DNA from 3 places in the Micromonospora sp. NPDC005413 genome. Region 1 is predicted to be linked to each of the others. Evidence: predicted binding sites of a transcription regulator. Region 1 holds the regulator's gene; each other region holds the start of a gene.
The links. The regulator HrcA, encoded in region 1, represses chaperone genes, less so after heat shock. The targets are predictions, from matches to a motif close to GGTTNGCACNCTCNNNNNGAGNGTGCNAACC.

Region 1 (4,676 bases):
CCTGGACCTGGGCCCGGAAGAAGACGTGGTCCCCGTCTTCCCCCGCCCCTAACGCCCCCGCCGCCCCGCCCCGCCCCGCCACCCGCCCCGCCCCGCCGCCCGCGCCGCCGCCCGCCCCGCCCCGCCGCCCGCGCTACGCCGCGTCGATCTAGGGCATATCGCTGCTAGTCGATCTCCTTCAGCAACAATTTGCCCTAGATCGACGGCGCCCAGGGCACCGGCCACGCGGGCGCGGGGGGCGCGGGCGTGGGGGGCGGGTTACCAGCGGCGCAGTCGCGTGGCGAGCACGCTGAGCGCCGCTACGCCGGCGGTGGAGGTGCGCAGCACGGCCGGGCCGAGCCGGACCGGTCGCCCGCCGGCCTCCCGGAAGGCGGTCAGCTCGGCCGGGGCGATGCCACCCTCCGGGCCGACCACCAGGACGATCTCACCGATGGCCGGCAGCTCGGCCGTGGTCAGCCGCTCGTCGGCCTCCTCGTGCAGCACGAACCCGGCGGCGGCACCAGCGATCCGGCGGGCCACCGTCGCGGTGGACTCGTCGGGCGCACCGGCCACCACCGGCAACCAGGGGCGGCGGGCCTGCTTGGCGGCCTCCCGAGCGGTGGCCACCCACTTTTCCCGGGCGCGTACGCCCCGGTCGCCGCGCCACTGGGTCACCGAGCGGGCGGCCGCCCAGGGCACGATCTCGTCGACCCCGACCTCGGTCATCGCCTGCACGGCCAGTTCACCCCGGTCGCCCTTGGCGATGCCCTGCACGGTCACCAGCCGGGGTACGGGCGCGTCCGCGTACCCCCGGGAGGTGACGGTGAGGTCCAGGCTGCCCCGGCCGACGGCGGTGACCACGGTGGCGGCTGTGCCACCCCGGCCGTCGGCGAGCAGCAACTCCTCGCCGACCCGCAGGCGCTGCACGGTCGCCGCGTGGTGTCCCTCCGGACCGTCCAGGGTCAGCGCGTCGCCGGTGGGCAGCGCATCGACCAGGAACAGCGGCGCGGACACCTCAGGCGTGCCCGTTGAACGCGTCGCGCATCCGGGAGAAGAAGCCGCCCTGCTTGGACAGCTCGGCGACCTCCTCACCGCGGGTCTTGGCGAAGTCGCGCAGCATCTTCTCCTGGTCCGGGTCGAGCTTGGTGGGCGTCCGGACGTCCAGGTGCACGTAGAGGTCGCCCCGGCCGGTGCCGCGCAGGTGCGGCACACCCCGGGCGCGCAGCCGCAGCGTGCTGGCCGGCTGGGTGCCGGCCTTGACGTCGACCGTCTCCTCGCTGTCCAGGGTCTTGATGGTCAGCCGGGTGCCGAGCGCCGCCGCCGTCATCGGCACGGTGACGCGGCAGTGCAGGTCGTCGCCCTTGCGGGAGTACACGTCGTGCGGCCGCTCGTGGATCTCCACGTAGAGGTCACCGGCGGTGCCGCCACCCGGGCCCACCTCGCCCTGCTGGGCCAGCCGGATCCGCATGCCGTCCTCGACGCCGGCCGGGATCTTGACGGTCAGCGAGCGGCGGGTGCGCACCCGGCCGTCGCCGGCGCAGGTGGGGCAGGGGTGCGGGATGGTGGTGCCGTAGCCCTGGCACACGGTGCACGGCCGGGCGGAGACCACCTGGCCGAGGAAGGTGCGCTGCACCGACTGCACCTCGCCGCGACCGCCGCACGCCTCGCAGGTCGCCAGGTGGGTGCCGGCGGCCGTGCCGGCGCCGGAGCAGGTGGTGCAGAGGACCGCGGTGTCGACGGTGATCGGCGCCTCGACGCCGAACGCCGTCTCGTGCAGGTCGAGCTCGAGCCGCAGGATCGCGTCGGCGCCCGGCCGGGTACGCGGGCGGGGGCCACGGGCGCCACCCGCCGCCCCGCCGAAGAACGCGTCCATGATGTCCTGGAAACCGACGAACGGGCCGGCTCCGCCGGGGCCACCCGGGCCTCCGGCACCGCCGCCACCCGGGGCGAGCGGGTCGCCACCCAGGTCGACGATCTGCCGCTTTCGGTCGTCCGAGAGGACCTCGTACGCGGCGTTGATGTCCTTGAACTTCTCCTGAGCCTCCGGGTCCGGATTGACGTCCGGGTGGAACTGGCGCGCCAGCTTGCGATAGGCGCGCTTGATCTCGTCATCGGAGGCTTCCCGGCTCACACCGAGAATGCCGTAGTAGTCCCTGGCCACTGCGTTCCGTGTCCTCATGTTCGTCTCGCGTTGCGCCGATCCGGCGGCAGCAGCCGGCCGTCGGCCCTGACTGTCAGTTCTGGGCCAGCAACTCGCCCACGTAGCGTGCCACGGCGCGCACCGTGGCGATGTTGCCGGGGTAGTCCATCCGGGTGGGCCCCAGCACCCCCAGGCCGCCCACGATGGTGGCGCCCGGGCCGTACCCGGTGCTGACCACCGAGGCGGCGCGCAGGTTGTCGAACTCGTTCTCGTCGCCGATCAGCACCCGGGTCGTGCTCGGCTCAGTCTCACCGATGAGCTTGAGGAGCACGACCTCTTCCTCCAGTGCTTCGAGGATCGGCCGCAGGGAGCCCTGGAAGTCGAGCAGGCCGCCCCGGGTGAGGTTAGCGGTGCCGGCCAGCGCGATCCGTTCCTCGTGCCGCTCGACCAGCGTCTCCAGCAACACCGTGGCGAGGGTGGTCATCGTCGGACGCAGCTCGGCCGGCGCCTCCTCGACCAGCGTCTGCACCAGCGGCGGCGTATCGGACAGCCGGGCGCCGGTGAGCTTTTCGTTGACCAGCCGACGCAGATCGGTGACGTTCTCGGCGGGCACCGGGCCGGGCAGCTCCACCAGCCGCTGCTCCACACGCCCGGTGTCGGCGATCATGACGAGCATCAACCGGGTGGTGGAGATCGGCACCAGCTCCAGGTGACGCACCGAGGAGCGGGCCAGGCTCGGGTACTGCACGACGGCCACCTGCCGGGTCAGCTGAGCGAGCAGCCGCACCGTGCGGTGCACCACGTCGTCGAGGTCGACCGCGCCGACCAGGAAGCGCTCGATGGCGCGGCGCTCGGCCGGGCTGAGCGGCTTGACTCTGGACAGCCGGTCGACGAAGAGCCGGTAGCCACGGTCGGTGGGCACCCGGCCGGCACTGGTGTGCGGCTGCCGGATGTAGCCCTCCTCCTCCAGCACGGCCATGTCGTTGCGGACCGTGGCCGGGGAGACCCCGAGCTGGTGCCGCTCGACCAACGCCTTGCTGCCGACCGGCTCCTGGGTGGAGACGTAGTCCTCGACGATCGCGCGGAGCACGGCCAGTTTCCGGTCGTCGAGACCCATCCTCCGCACCTCCTGTCACACGTCGGCCGCCGGCACCGTGACCCGGCCGGGCCGTCCTGGCACTCGACTGTAGCGAGTGCCAGTCTACGTCGGCGTACCCGCCAGCGCGATGATCAACGACGGTCCATCGGTGCGGCCCGCGCCACCTCGCTGGGCCGATCGGCCCACACTGCCGGGCGGTGTCGCTCTGGTGCGGCGTTGCCACGGGCCCCTACGGTGGCACCCATGACTGAACCTCCTCGCCCTCCCGGAGCGGGTGACCCCGGCAACTACCCGCCGGAGCCGACCTCCCCGGGCTCGTTCCCTTCGGCCGAGCCGCCCACCGCACCACTGTCCGGGGCACCCGGCCCGGGCGGGTATCCCCCGGCCGGTGGCTATCCGCCGCCCACCGGTGACCAACCGCCGTCAGGTGGCTACCCTCCGGCGGGTGGCTACCCTCCGCCCGGCGGCTTTCCCCCGCCCGGGGGTTTTCCGCCCGGTGGCTATCCGCCCGGTGGCGCCTACGGCGGCCCCGGCGGCGGCTACGCCAACAATGAGGACAAGACCTGGGCGCTGGTCGCGCACTTCGGCGGGGCCCTCGGCGCGCTGATCAGCTTTGGTCCGCTGGGCTTCGTCGCCCCGCTCATCGCCTTCCTGGCCCGCGGCAACCAGTCGCCGACCGTCCGGGCGCACGCCCTGGCCGCCCTGAACTTCCAGATCCTCTGGTCGATCATCGCGTTCGTGCTGCTCTTCGTGAGCTGGTGCCTGCTCTTCCTGCCCAGCATCGCCGTCGTAGTGATCCAGATCCTGTTCGGGATCATCGCCGGCATGAAGGCCAACGAGGGCACGCCCTACCGGTACCCGATGTCGGCCAACTTCATCAAGTGACCCCCGGGCCGGCCGCTCCCCCGGCCGGCCCGCAGTACCGCTACCGGCGCGCCCGCTCAGGGCAGCAGGTCGCGCACGACCGCGTCGGCGAGCAGCCGGCCGCGCAGGGTGAGCACCGCCCGGCCGGCCGCGTACTCCGGTGCGGCCAGCAGGCCGCCGGCCAGCGCCCGCTCGGCGCCCGCGCGGCCAGTGGCGTCGAGCACCGCCAGCGGCAGGCCGCTGGCGAGCCGCAGCCGGAGCATCACGTCCTCCATGTGGGCCTCGTCGACGGTGAGCACCTCCCGGGCCAGGCCGGGTGACGCTCCCGCGGCGAGCCGCTGGGCGTACGCCGAGGGGTGCTTGACGTTCCACCAGCGCACCCCGCCGACGTGGCTGTGGGCCCCCGGCCCCAGCCCCCACCAGTCCGCGCCGGTCCAGTACAGCAGGTTGTGCCGGCATCGGGCCTCGTCGGTGCGGGCCCAGTTGGAGACCTCGTACCAGGACAGGCCGGCCGCGTCGAGGGCGGCCTCCGCGGCCAGGTAGCGGTCCGCGGCGACGTCGTCACTGGGGTACGCCAGCTCGCCGCGCCGCATC
Region 2 (4,676 bases), on a different contig from region 1:
CCGCCACCCGGGCCAGCCGGGGCAGCCGGGTTCTTCTCCGGCTTGTCCGCGACAACGGCTTCGGTGGTGAGGAAGAGCGCCGCGATGGAAGCGGCGTTCTGCAGCGCCGAGCGCGTCACCTTGGCCGGGTCGATGATGCCCGCGGCCAGCAGGTCAACGTACTCGCCGTTGGCGGCGTTGAGGCCGTGACCCGCTTCGAGGTTACGGACCTTCTCCACCACGACGCCGCCCTCAAGGCCGGCGTTGACGGCGATCTGCCGCAGCGGGGCGTCCAGCGCGACCTTGACGATGTTCGCACCGGTCGCCTCGTCGCCGACCAGGTCGAGCTTGTCGAAGGCGGTCTTGCCGGCCTGCACCAGCGCGACGCCACCACCCGGGACGATGCCCTCTTCGACGGCCGCCTTCGCGTTGCGAACGGCGTCCTCGATGCGGTGCTTGCGCTCCTTGAGCTCGACCTCGGTGGCCGCGCCGACCTTGATGACCGCAACGCCGCCGGCCAGCTTGGCCAGCCGCTCCTGCAGCTTCTCCCGGTCGTAGTCGGAGTCGCTCTTGTCGATCTCGGCCCGGATCTGGTTGACCCGGCCCTGGATCTGCTCGGCGTCACCGGCACCGTCGACGATGGTGGTCTCGTCCTTGGTCACCACGACCTTGCGGGCGCGGCCCAGCATGTCGAGGCTGGCGGCGTCGAGCTTGAGGCCGACCTCCTCGCTGATGACCTGGCCACCGGCGAGGATGGCGATGTCGGTCAGCATGGCCTTGCGGCGGTCACCGAAGCCCGGCGCCTTGACGGCGACAGACTTGAAGGTGCCACGGACCTTGTTGACCACCAGGGTGGCGAGAGCCTCGCCCTCCAGGTCCTCGGCGATGATCAGCAGCGGCTTGCCCGACTGCATGACCTTCTCCAGGATCGGGAGCAGGTCCTTCACCGACGAGATCTTGCTGTTGGCGATCAGGATGTACGGGTCGTCGAAGACGGCCTCCATACGCTCCGGGTCGGTCATGAAGTAGGCCGAGATGTAGCCCTTGTCGAAGCGCATACCCTCGGTGAGCTCCAGCTCCAGCCCGAAGGTGTTGCTCTCCTCGACGGTGATGACGCCTTCCTTGCCGACCTTGTCCATCGCCTCGGCGATGATCTCGCCGACGGTGCTGTCGCCAGCGGAGATGGAGGCGGTGGAGGCGATCTGCTCCTTGGTCTCGACGTCCTTGGCGAGCTTGGACAGCTCCTCCGAGACGCTCGCGACCGCAGCCTCGATGCCCCGCTTCAGGGCCATCGGGTTGGCGCCAGCGGCCACGTTGCGCAGGCCCTCGCGAACCAGGGCCTGGGCCAGGACGGTCGCCGTCGTCGTGCCGTCACCGGCAACGTCGTCGGTCTTCTTGGCGACCTCCTTGACCAGCTCAGCGCCGATCTTCTCGTACGGGTCCTCGAGCTCGATCTCCTTGGCGATGCTCACACCATCGTTGGTGATGGTGGGGGCACCCCACTTCTTCTCGAGCACGACGTTGCGGCCCTTGGGGCCGAGGGTCACCTTTACGGCGTCGGCGAGCTGGTTCATGCCCCGCTCGAGGCCGCGGCGCGCCTCTTCGTCGAACGCGATCATCTTGGCCATACGGCGTTGTCCTCCTGGACACTCACGGGCCACCCGAGATGTGCCCCGGATGGGCCGCCTGGTGTACGCACCTTGGGACGTCGCCACCTGGCGACGACGACGTCCTTCGGCCGGGCCGGATAGCCCGCGACGACCGGCCATGTGTCGCCCCGGCGTCTCCACGCCGGTGCAACCTGGCCCCACCGTCCCGACCATTGGCACTCACGGTATGCGAGTGCCAATGACTTGTTTAGCACTCTCCCCTGCCGAGTGCAAGCACGATGGGGCCGCTCAGCCGAGTTCCGCTGCCAGTCCGGCAGCGTTTACCGGCGCCTCATGGGCCCGCTGCTCGGTGTATGTGATCAGCAGGCCGACCAACTGGACGAGGTGGGCCGGCAGGGCCAGCACCGCAGTGACCCCGATCACGGCCACCGCCCCGACCGCGGCGCCCGGCGACGCCAGCGGGTCCGGACCGAACGCGACGGTGCCCAGCGACTCCAGGAAACCGGGAATCATGCTGCCGACGATCACCACCCCGCCCACCAGCGCCACCCGGCCGAGCAACAGCCCGAGCCGGTCGTGGAACATCCGGAACGACCGGCCGATCGGGTTCTGCCGTTCAAAGAGGTAGACCGGGCCGGCCATGCTCAGCGCGAACGCCAGGTAGATGCCCGGCAGTACGCAGAAACAGACACCTACACCGACGAGCACACTGATCAGCAGAGTCCAACCCCACAGGCCGAGCGCCCGGCGCACGCCGTACCGCAGCGCCGCGTCGATGCTGGCCGGCCTGCCGGCCGCCTGCTGAGTGATCACCCAACTGCCGGCGGCCCACCCCACCGCCTGCACCAGACCAATGAGCAGGCTGCCGCCGATCAGCGCCACGAGAAGCGTTGCCAGGTCGAGGGCGAAGTTGTCCGGCAGCCCGCCCGCCGGGTCCAACTCGGCCTGCGTCTCCCAGCCGGCCGACGGGTCCACGCCCAGCGAGATGACCGAGAGGACCGCCGCCGGCAGCACCTGGGTGAGGAGCAGGATCGGCACCAACTGCCGCCAACCTCGACGCAGCGCCCCGTTGAACCGGCTGAGCCAGCCCTGGATACCGGCACCGGGCGGAGTGACCAGGGCATCGTTGGGGTCGAGGCCATGACCCGGCGGGTACCAGCCGGTCGGCGGCCCTGGATACCACGGCTGCCCTCCGTAGGGACCCACCCCGGGCGGGTAGCCGCCAGTGGGCGGAAACACCCACCCAGGAGGCGGCGGACCCCAACCTCCCTGCGCGGGATCCCAGCCGGGCGGCGGACCGACGGGGCCGGCTTGACCCCAACCCTGGGTCGGCCCGGGCGGCGGCTCAGAGGCGGGCGGCGTGCCCGGTGCCGCGCCAGAACCGCTGGCGGGCGAGGCCGGGTCGAACGGGCCCGACTCCCCCGGCCCGGGGGGTGGGGTGGGCGAGGGTGGCTGGTCGGTCATGAACGCTCCTCAGCATCGGCTGGAACGGTTCACGATCTTCCCGGGTGCGCGCCCGCGCCGCAGCCCCGACGCGCGGGGCCGATCGGGGACGGAACTCAGGCGACGATGCGTACGTGCTCCGCCTGCGGGCCCTTCTGGCCCTGGGCGATCTCGAACTCCACCCGCTGGCCGTCGTCCAGCGCCTTGTAGCCGTCCATCTCGATCGCGGAGAAGTGAACGAACACGTCCTGACCGCCGTCGACGGCGATGAAGCCGTAGCCCTTTTCGGCGTTGAACCACTTCACGGCGCCCTGTGCCACGGTGCACTTCCCTCACTCTGCACGGCGTTGCCTGCCCGGCGCACGGCGCGGCCGGGCGCCCTCGGACCCGCCTCAGCGATCGATGACGACCACTGAAAGAGGTGACCGAAATCGCACGCTACACGAGGAGCGACGCCCGCGCACCGCCCACAAATCGGGCATACTCCCGGGCGCTCCGGCGCCGCCTCCAGCCGCGCCGGCCACCCAGGTTTTCGATCAATCAGATTTACGCCCATGAGTACCGTCGGCAAAAGAGAACGAGGCGGTGCCGCGAGGCGACGGAGATCGGGCACAGCTCGGAAAACGGCGTCCAGCACCTGTGGTAGGCATGCGGACATGACCACCGCTACCGGCTCAACCGTTGTTCGCCAGGCGGAGATCCGTCGGGTTCGGCCGGAGGACGCCGCCCGGATGCGAGCACTGCGCCTGGAGATGCTCGCCGACGCACCGTTGGCCTTCCTGGAGACCCTGGCGGACGCGGCAGCCCGACCGCACACCGAGTTCGCCGCGCGGGTCGCGTACACCTCGGCCGGCTCCAGCAACGCGCAGTTCATCGCCGACCCGGACGGACGGCTGGTTGGGCACGCCGGTGGCATGGTCGCCCCGAACGAGCCCGGGCTGACGGTGATCTACGCCGTGTACGTCACGCCGACCTGGCGGGGCAGCGGGCTGCTCGGCGAGCTGATCGACGGGGTCGCCGCCTGGTCACGCGCCTGCGGCCGGCCGGAGTTACTGCTGGAGGTGGTGGTCGGCAACGACCGCGCCTACCGGGCGTACCAGCGGCTGGGCTTCATCGACACCGGCGTACGCGTCCCACACCCCACGATCCCAGCCCTGACCGAGCTACAAATGCGCCGCCCAGCCTGAAAACCACCCCAGGGCAGAGCCCTGTGCTGCCCACCCCCAAAGCCGGCTGCGTTCCGACCAGCGTGCCCACAAAGGGTTTCCGGGGCAGCCCGACCCGCGCAGGGATCAAGCCTGACCGCCCGGAGCGGGTCGGGCTGCCCCGGAAACCCCCAACCGCAACCAAATCAGACCGGACGCCGAGACTGCACAATCCGGAACCGGTTAGCCACGTAAGCCCCGTCGGTCAACGCCGAGTTGGCCGCCGCGTTGGCCCCACTCCCGTGGAAGTCGGAGAACGCCGCCGACTGGTTGACGAAAACCCCGCCGGTCAGGTTGCAGGACAGGTGCACCCCGACCTCGACCGCCACCGCCTCGGTCGCGTCCAGCACCGACTCGTCGGTGGAGTAGACCCCGGCGGTGAGCGCGCCCTTCTCGCCGACCGTCCGGCGCAGCAGCTCCAGGCTGTGCGCCGTGGAGT
Region 3 (4,676 bases), on a different contig from region 1:
GATGCCGGCCTTGACCAGGTCGACGTACTCGCCGGTGGCGGCGTCGAGGCCGTTGCCCCACTGCATGTCGGCGACCTTCTGGGTCACGACGTAACCGTCGTGACCGGCGTTCTGAGCGATCCAGCGCAGCGGCTCGACGAGCGACTTGCGCACGACCGAGACGCCGACCTTCTCGTCACCGGTGAAGCCCAGGTCGTCGTCGAGGACCGAGCGGATCTGCACCAGGGCGGCGCCGCCGCCGGGCACGGTGCCCTCCTCGACCGCAGCCTTGGTCGCCGCGATGGCGTCCTCGATGCGGTGCTTGCGCTCCTTCATCTCGACCTCGGTCGCCGCACCCGCCTTGATCACGGCGATGCCACCGGAGAGCTTCGCCAGCCGCTCGGCCAGCTTCTCCCGGTCCCAGTCGGAGTCGGAGGCCTCGATCTCCTTGCGGATCTGGGACACCCGGTCGGCGACGTCGGACTTCTGGCCGCCGCCGTCGACGATCGTGGTGTTCTCCTTGTCGACCACGACGCGCCGGGCGGTGCCGAGCACCTCCAGGCCGACCTGGTCGATCTTGTAGCCCAGCTCCGGGGCGACCAGCTCGGCGCCCGTGGAGATCGCAATGTCCTGGAGCATCGCCTTGCGCCGGTCACCGAAGCCCGGAGCCTTGACCGCGCAGACCTTGAGGGTCTTGCGCAGCGAGTTGACCACCAGTGTGGAGAGCGCCTGGCCGTCCACGTCCTCGGCGATGATCAGCAGGGGCTTGCTGTTCTGCAGGACCTTCTCCAGCAGCGGCAGCAGCTCCTCGATCGCCGAGATCTTCTGGGTGGTGACCAGGATGTACGCGTCCTCAAGGACGGACTCCTGACCCTCCAGGTCGGTGACGAAGTTCGGCGAGATGAAGCCCTTGTCGAACTGGAGACCCTCGGTCACCTCCAGCTCGGTGGTGAGCATGGTGCCCTCCTCGACGGTGATGACACCGTCGCGGCCGACCCGCTCCATCGCCTCGGCGATCAGATCACCGATCGTGGCGTCCTGCGCGGAGATCGTCGCCACGTTCGCGATCGACTCCTTGGTGGTGACCTCTGCGGCACGGCCGAGCAGCGCCTCGGAGACCTTGACGGCCGCCGCGTCGATGCCCCGCTTGATGCCGGCCGGGTTGGTGCCGGCGGTGACGTTGCGCAGACCCTCACGAACCATCGCCTGGGCCAGCACGGTCGCGGTGGTGGTCCCGTCGCCGGCGACGTCGTTGGTCTTGGTCGCCACCTCCTTGACCAGCTGCGCGCCAAGGTTCTCGTACGGGTTGGTGAGCTCGATCTCCTTGGCGATGGTCACACCATCGTTGGTGATCGTGGGCGCACCGAATTTCTTGTCCAGGACGACGTTGCGCCCGCGCGGGCCGAGGGTGACCTTGACCACATCCGCGAGGGCGTTGACACCGTGCTCCAGCAGGTGCCGGGCGTCGTCCGAGAAGCTCAGGATCTTCGCCATGTATGTCCCTTCGAAGCGCCATTGCCCCGGCCCGGCGAGCCGGACCGGGGCAGTGACACTGATCGGTTGCTTACTTCTCGATGACCGCGAGGACGTCGCGGGCGGAGAGCACCAGGTACTCCTCGCCCGCGTACTTGACCTCGGTGCCGCCGTACTTCGAGTAAAGGACGGTGTCGCCGACGGTCACGTCAACCGGGATCCGGTTGCCGGAGTCGTCAACGCGCCCCGGGCCGACAGCGAGGACAGTGCCCTCCTGCGGCTTCTCCTTGGCGGTGTCGGGGATCACGATGCCCGACGCCGTGGTGGTCTCAGCCTCGTTCGCCTGGACCAGAATCCGGTCCTCGAGCGGCTTGATCGCTACCTTGGTCGCCGTAGTCACGGGCATACCCTCCTGGGGTACTGGTTTCGTTGCTGGCCGGCGGGGCCGACCAGCGTCAATTGCCTCATGCCACCGGGCGGGGCCGTCGTCGCGGGTGCCGGTCCGCCTGGCGTGCGCACCCGGGTCGCGAGACCCGGAAGCTGGCACCCTCAGGGTGAGAGTGCTAATCGCAGGTTATTCCGTGGCTAGCACTCCGTCAAGGAGAGTGCCAGCGCGCCGTCCTCCGTGTCGCCACAGTTCCGCCAGTCGTCACCGCAACAGCCGCCACGCCCACCGACTGACACCACCGTCCGGGCAGCCCGGCCGGGCCGGGACAATGGCCGGGTGGATCTCGATCAGCTGGCGGCGCTGCGTACCCCCGAGGGGTCGGCCGCGCTCACGGCGGCGGCCGGGCTGGCCGGCGGTGATCCGTTGGCCGCGGCGTCGGCGCTGCGCGCGGCCGGGGTGCCGCCGACGCTGGCCGCGGCGGCGCTCACCCAGGCCGAGCTGCGCCGCCGGGCGGTCGGCAAGTTCGGCCCGACCGCCGCTGGGATGTTCCTCACCCGCCCAGGCCTGGAGCAGGCCACCCGTCGGGTGGTCGCCGACCGTCGGGCCGCCCGGCTGTACGCGGCCGGCGTGCGCACCCTGGCCGACCTCGGCTGTGGCCTCGGCGCCGACGCGCTGGCCGCCGCCCGCGCCGGCATCCGGGTGTACGGGGTGGAGGCCGACCCGGTGACCGCCGCGATGGCCGCCGCCAACGCCGCGGCGGCCGGGCTGGCCGAGTTGTTCACGGTCGAGTGCGGAGATGCCACCGCGTTCGACGTGTCCCGGGTCGACGGGGTCTTCTGCGACCCGGCCCGACGCACGACCGGCACCGGGCGACGGATCTTCGACCCGCGTGCCTACTCGCCACCGTGGGATTTCGTCACCGGGCTGGCCGAGCGGGTGCCGCGCACCGTGGTGAAGGTGGCACCGGGCCTGGACCACGCGCTCATCCCGGCCGGCGCGGAGGCGGAGTGGGTTGGCGTGGACGGCGACCTGGTCGAGGCCGCGCTCTGGTGCGGCGAGCTGGCGGAGGTGCCCCGCCGCGCCACGCTCTACCGACAGGAGGGCGTCGAGGCCCACTGCCACCAGCTCATCGGCTCGGGCGCCAACGAAGCGCCGGTCGGGCCGCCGCGCCGCTACCTGTACGACCCGGACCCGGCGGTGGTCCGCGCGCACCTCGTCGCCGAACTGGCCGACGAACTGGACGCCACCCTCGGCGATCCGAGCATCGCCTACCTCTACGCCGACCACCCGACCCGCACTCCGTACGCGCGCTGCCTGGAGATCACCGACGTGCTGCCGTTCTCGCTCAAGCGCCTGCGGGCGCTGCTGCGGGACCGTCAGGTGGGCCGGGTGGAGATCCTCAAGCGCGGTTCCGCGCTCACCCCGGAGCAGCTTCGGCGGGATCTGCGGTTGGCTGGCGACGCGGCGGCGAGCCTGGTGCTCACCCGGGTTGGCGGCGCACCGACGGTGCTCGTCGGCCGGCCGGTCGACTAGCGTCGGTGGCGTGGCAGGACAGGGCACTCCGGCAACGGCACTGGTGGTCAAGCGCGGAGTCGCGCATCGCACCCATCCGTACCGGGTGGCGCCGGACGCCCCGAACTACGGCGCGTTGGTGGCGGTCGCGCTCGGCGTGGCACCGGAGCGCGTGTTCAAGTCGCTGGTGACCGAGGTCGACGGCGCGCTCACCGTGGCGGTCGTCCCGGTCACCGGCGAGCTGGATCTCAAGGCACTCGCGGCTGCGGTCGGTGGCAAGCGGGCGGTGCTGGCCGACCGTGCGGTCGCCGAGCGCGCCACCGGCTACGTACGCGGTGGGATCAGCCCGCTGGGGCAGCGTCGGCGGCTGCCCACCGTGCTGGACGACTCCGCGTTGACCCTCCCGACGATCTACGTCTCGGCCGGTCGGCGCGGCCTGCAACTCGAACTGGCCGCGGCGGATCTGGTGGCGCTGACCGACGCCCGCACCGCGCCGTTGCAGACCCGCTGAGGGCTTTCATTACGGTCGACTCCTCCTGGGTAGCCAGGGAGTAACAGTCGCGTTGCTGAATTGTTATCGCTCCCAACGAACTTGACACCTGCGCAGCCTTGTGGACTCACGACGGTGCGCAATACGTTGCCGGACACAACAAAACAACACCTCCCCCACCCCCGAAAGGACCCTGCACATGCGTAAGGGGATCCTCACCATCGCCGCCGTGGGCCTGCTCACGACCGGCGGCTTGACCGCCTGTGGCAGCGACTCCGACTCCGGCACGGCCGACTCCGCCAAGACCCCCAAGATCGGCGTGATCCTCCCGGACAGCAAGTCCTCCGCCCGCTGGGAGACCGCGGACCGTCGGTTCCTGGAAGAGGCGTTCAAGGCCGCCGGCGTTCAGTACGACATTCAGAACGCCCAGAACGACAAGACCGCCTTCCAGACCATCGCCGACCAGATGATCACCAGCGGCGTCACCGCCCTGATGATCGTCAACCTGGACTCCGGCACCGGCAAGGCCGTGCTCGACAAGGCCAAGTCGCAGGGCGTCGCCACCATCGACTACGACCGGCTCACCCTCGGCGGCTCCGCCCAGTACTACGTCAGCTTCGACAACGAGACCGTCGGCAAGCTCCAGGGCGAGGGTCTGGCGAAGTGCCTGACCGACCAGGGTGCCAAGAACCCGGTCGTCGCGTACCTGAACGGCTCCCCCACCGACAACAACGCCACCCTGTTCAAGGCCGGCTACGACTCGGTGCTCAAGCCGAAGTTCGACTCCAAGGAGTACGTCAAGGGCCCCGACGACGCGGTGCCGGCGTGGGACAA

Region 2: the regulator HrcA is predicted to act here: its motif matches at 1,800-1,830, upstream of groL (chaperonin GroEL).
Region 3: the regulator HrcA is predicted to act here: its motif matches at 1,991-2,021, upstream of groES (co-chaperone GroES).

What each region holds. Positions count from the first base shown of each region.
Region 1 covers NZ_JBEXEV010000032.1:65,387-70,062, reverse strand. Annotated here, with positions in the region: gene ppk2 (polyphosphate kinase 2) at 1-52, shown strand, start outside; gene ABZS37_RS26390 (16S rRNA (uracil(1498)-N(3))-methyltransferase) at 259-993, opposite strand; gene dnaJ (molecular chaperone DnaJ) at 995-2,140, opposite strand; gene hrcA (heat-inducible transcriptional repressor HrcA) at 2,214-3,236, opposite strand; gene ABZS37_RS26375 (DUF4870 domain-containing protein) at 3,462-4,103, shown strand; gene hemW (radical SAM family heme chaperone HemW) at 4,160-4,676, opposite strand, start outside.
Region 2 covers NZ_JBEXEV010000006.1:89,411-94,086, forward strand. Annotated here, with positions in the region: gene groL (chaperonin GroEL) at 1-1,607, opposite strand, end outside; gene ABZS37_RS10585 (hypothetical protein) at 1,878-2,795, opposite strand; gene ABZS37_RS10590 (cold-shock protein) at 3,149-3,352, opposite strand; gene ABZS37_RS10595 (GNAT family N-acetyltransferase) at 3,689-4,219, shown strand; gene paaN (phenylacetic acid degradation protein PaaN) at 4,384-4,676, opposite strand, start outside.
Region 3 covers NZ_JBEXEV010000002.1:542,370-547,045, forward strand. Annotated here, with positions in the region: gene groL (chaperonin GroEL) at 1-1,473, opposite strand, end outside; gene groES (co-chaperone GroES) at 1,544-1,858, opposite strand; gene ABZS37_RS05290 (methyltransferase domain-containing protein) at 2,177-3,373, shown strand; gene ybaK (Cys-tRNA(Pro) deacylase) at 3,384-3,863, shown strand; gene ABZS37_RS05300 (substrate-binding domain-containing protein) at 4,042-4,676, shown strand, end outside.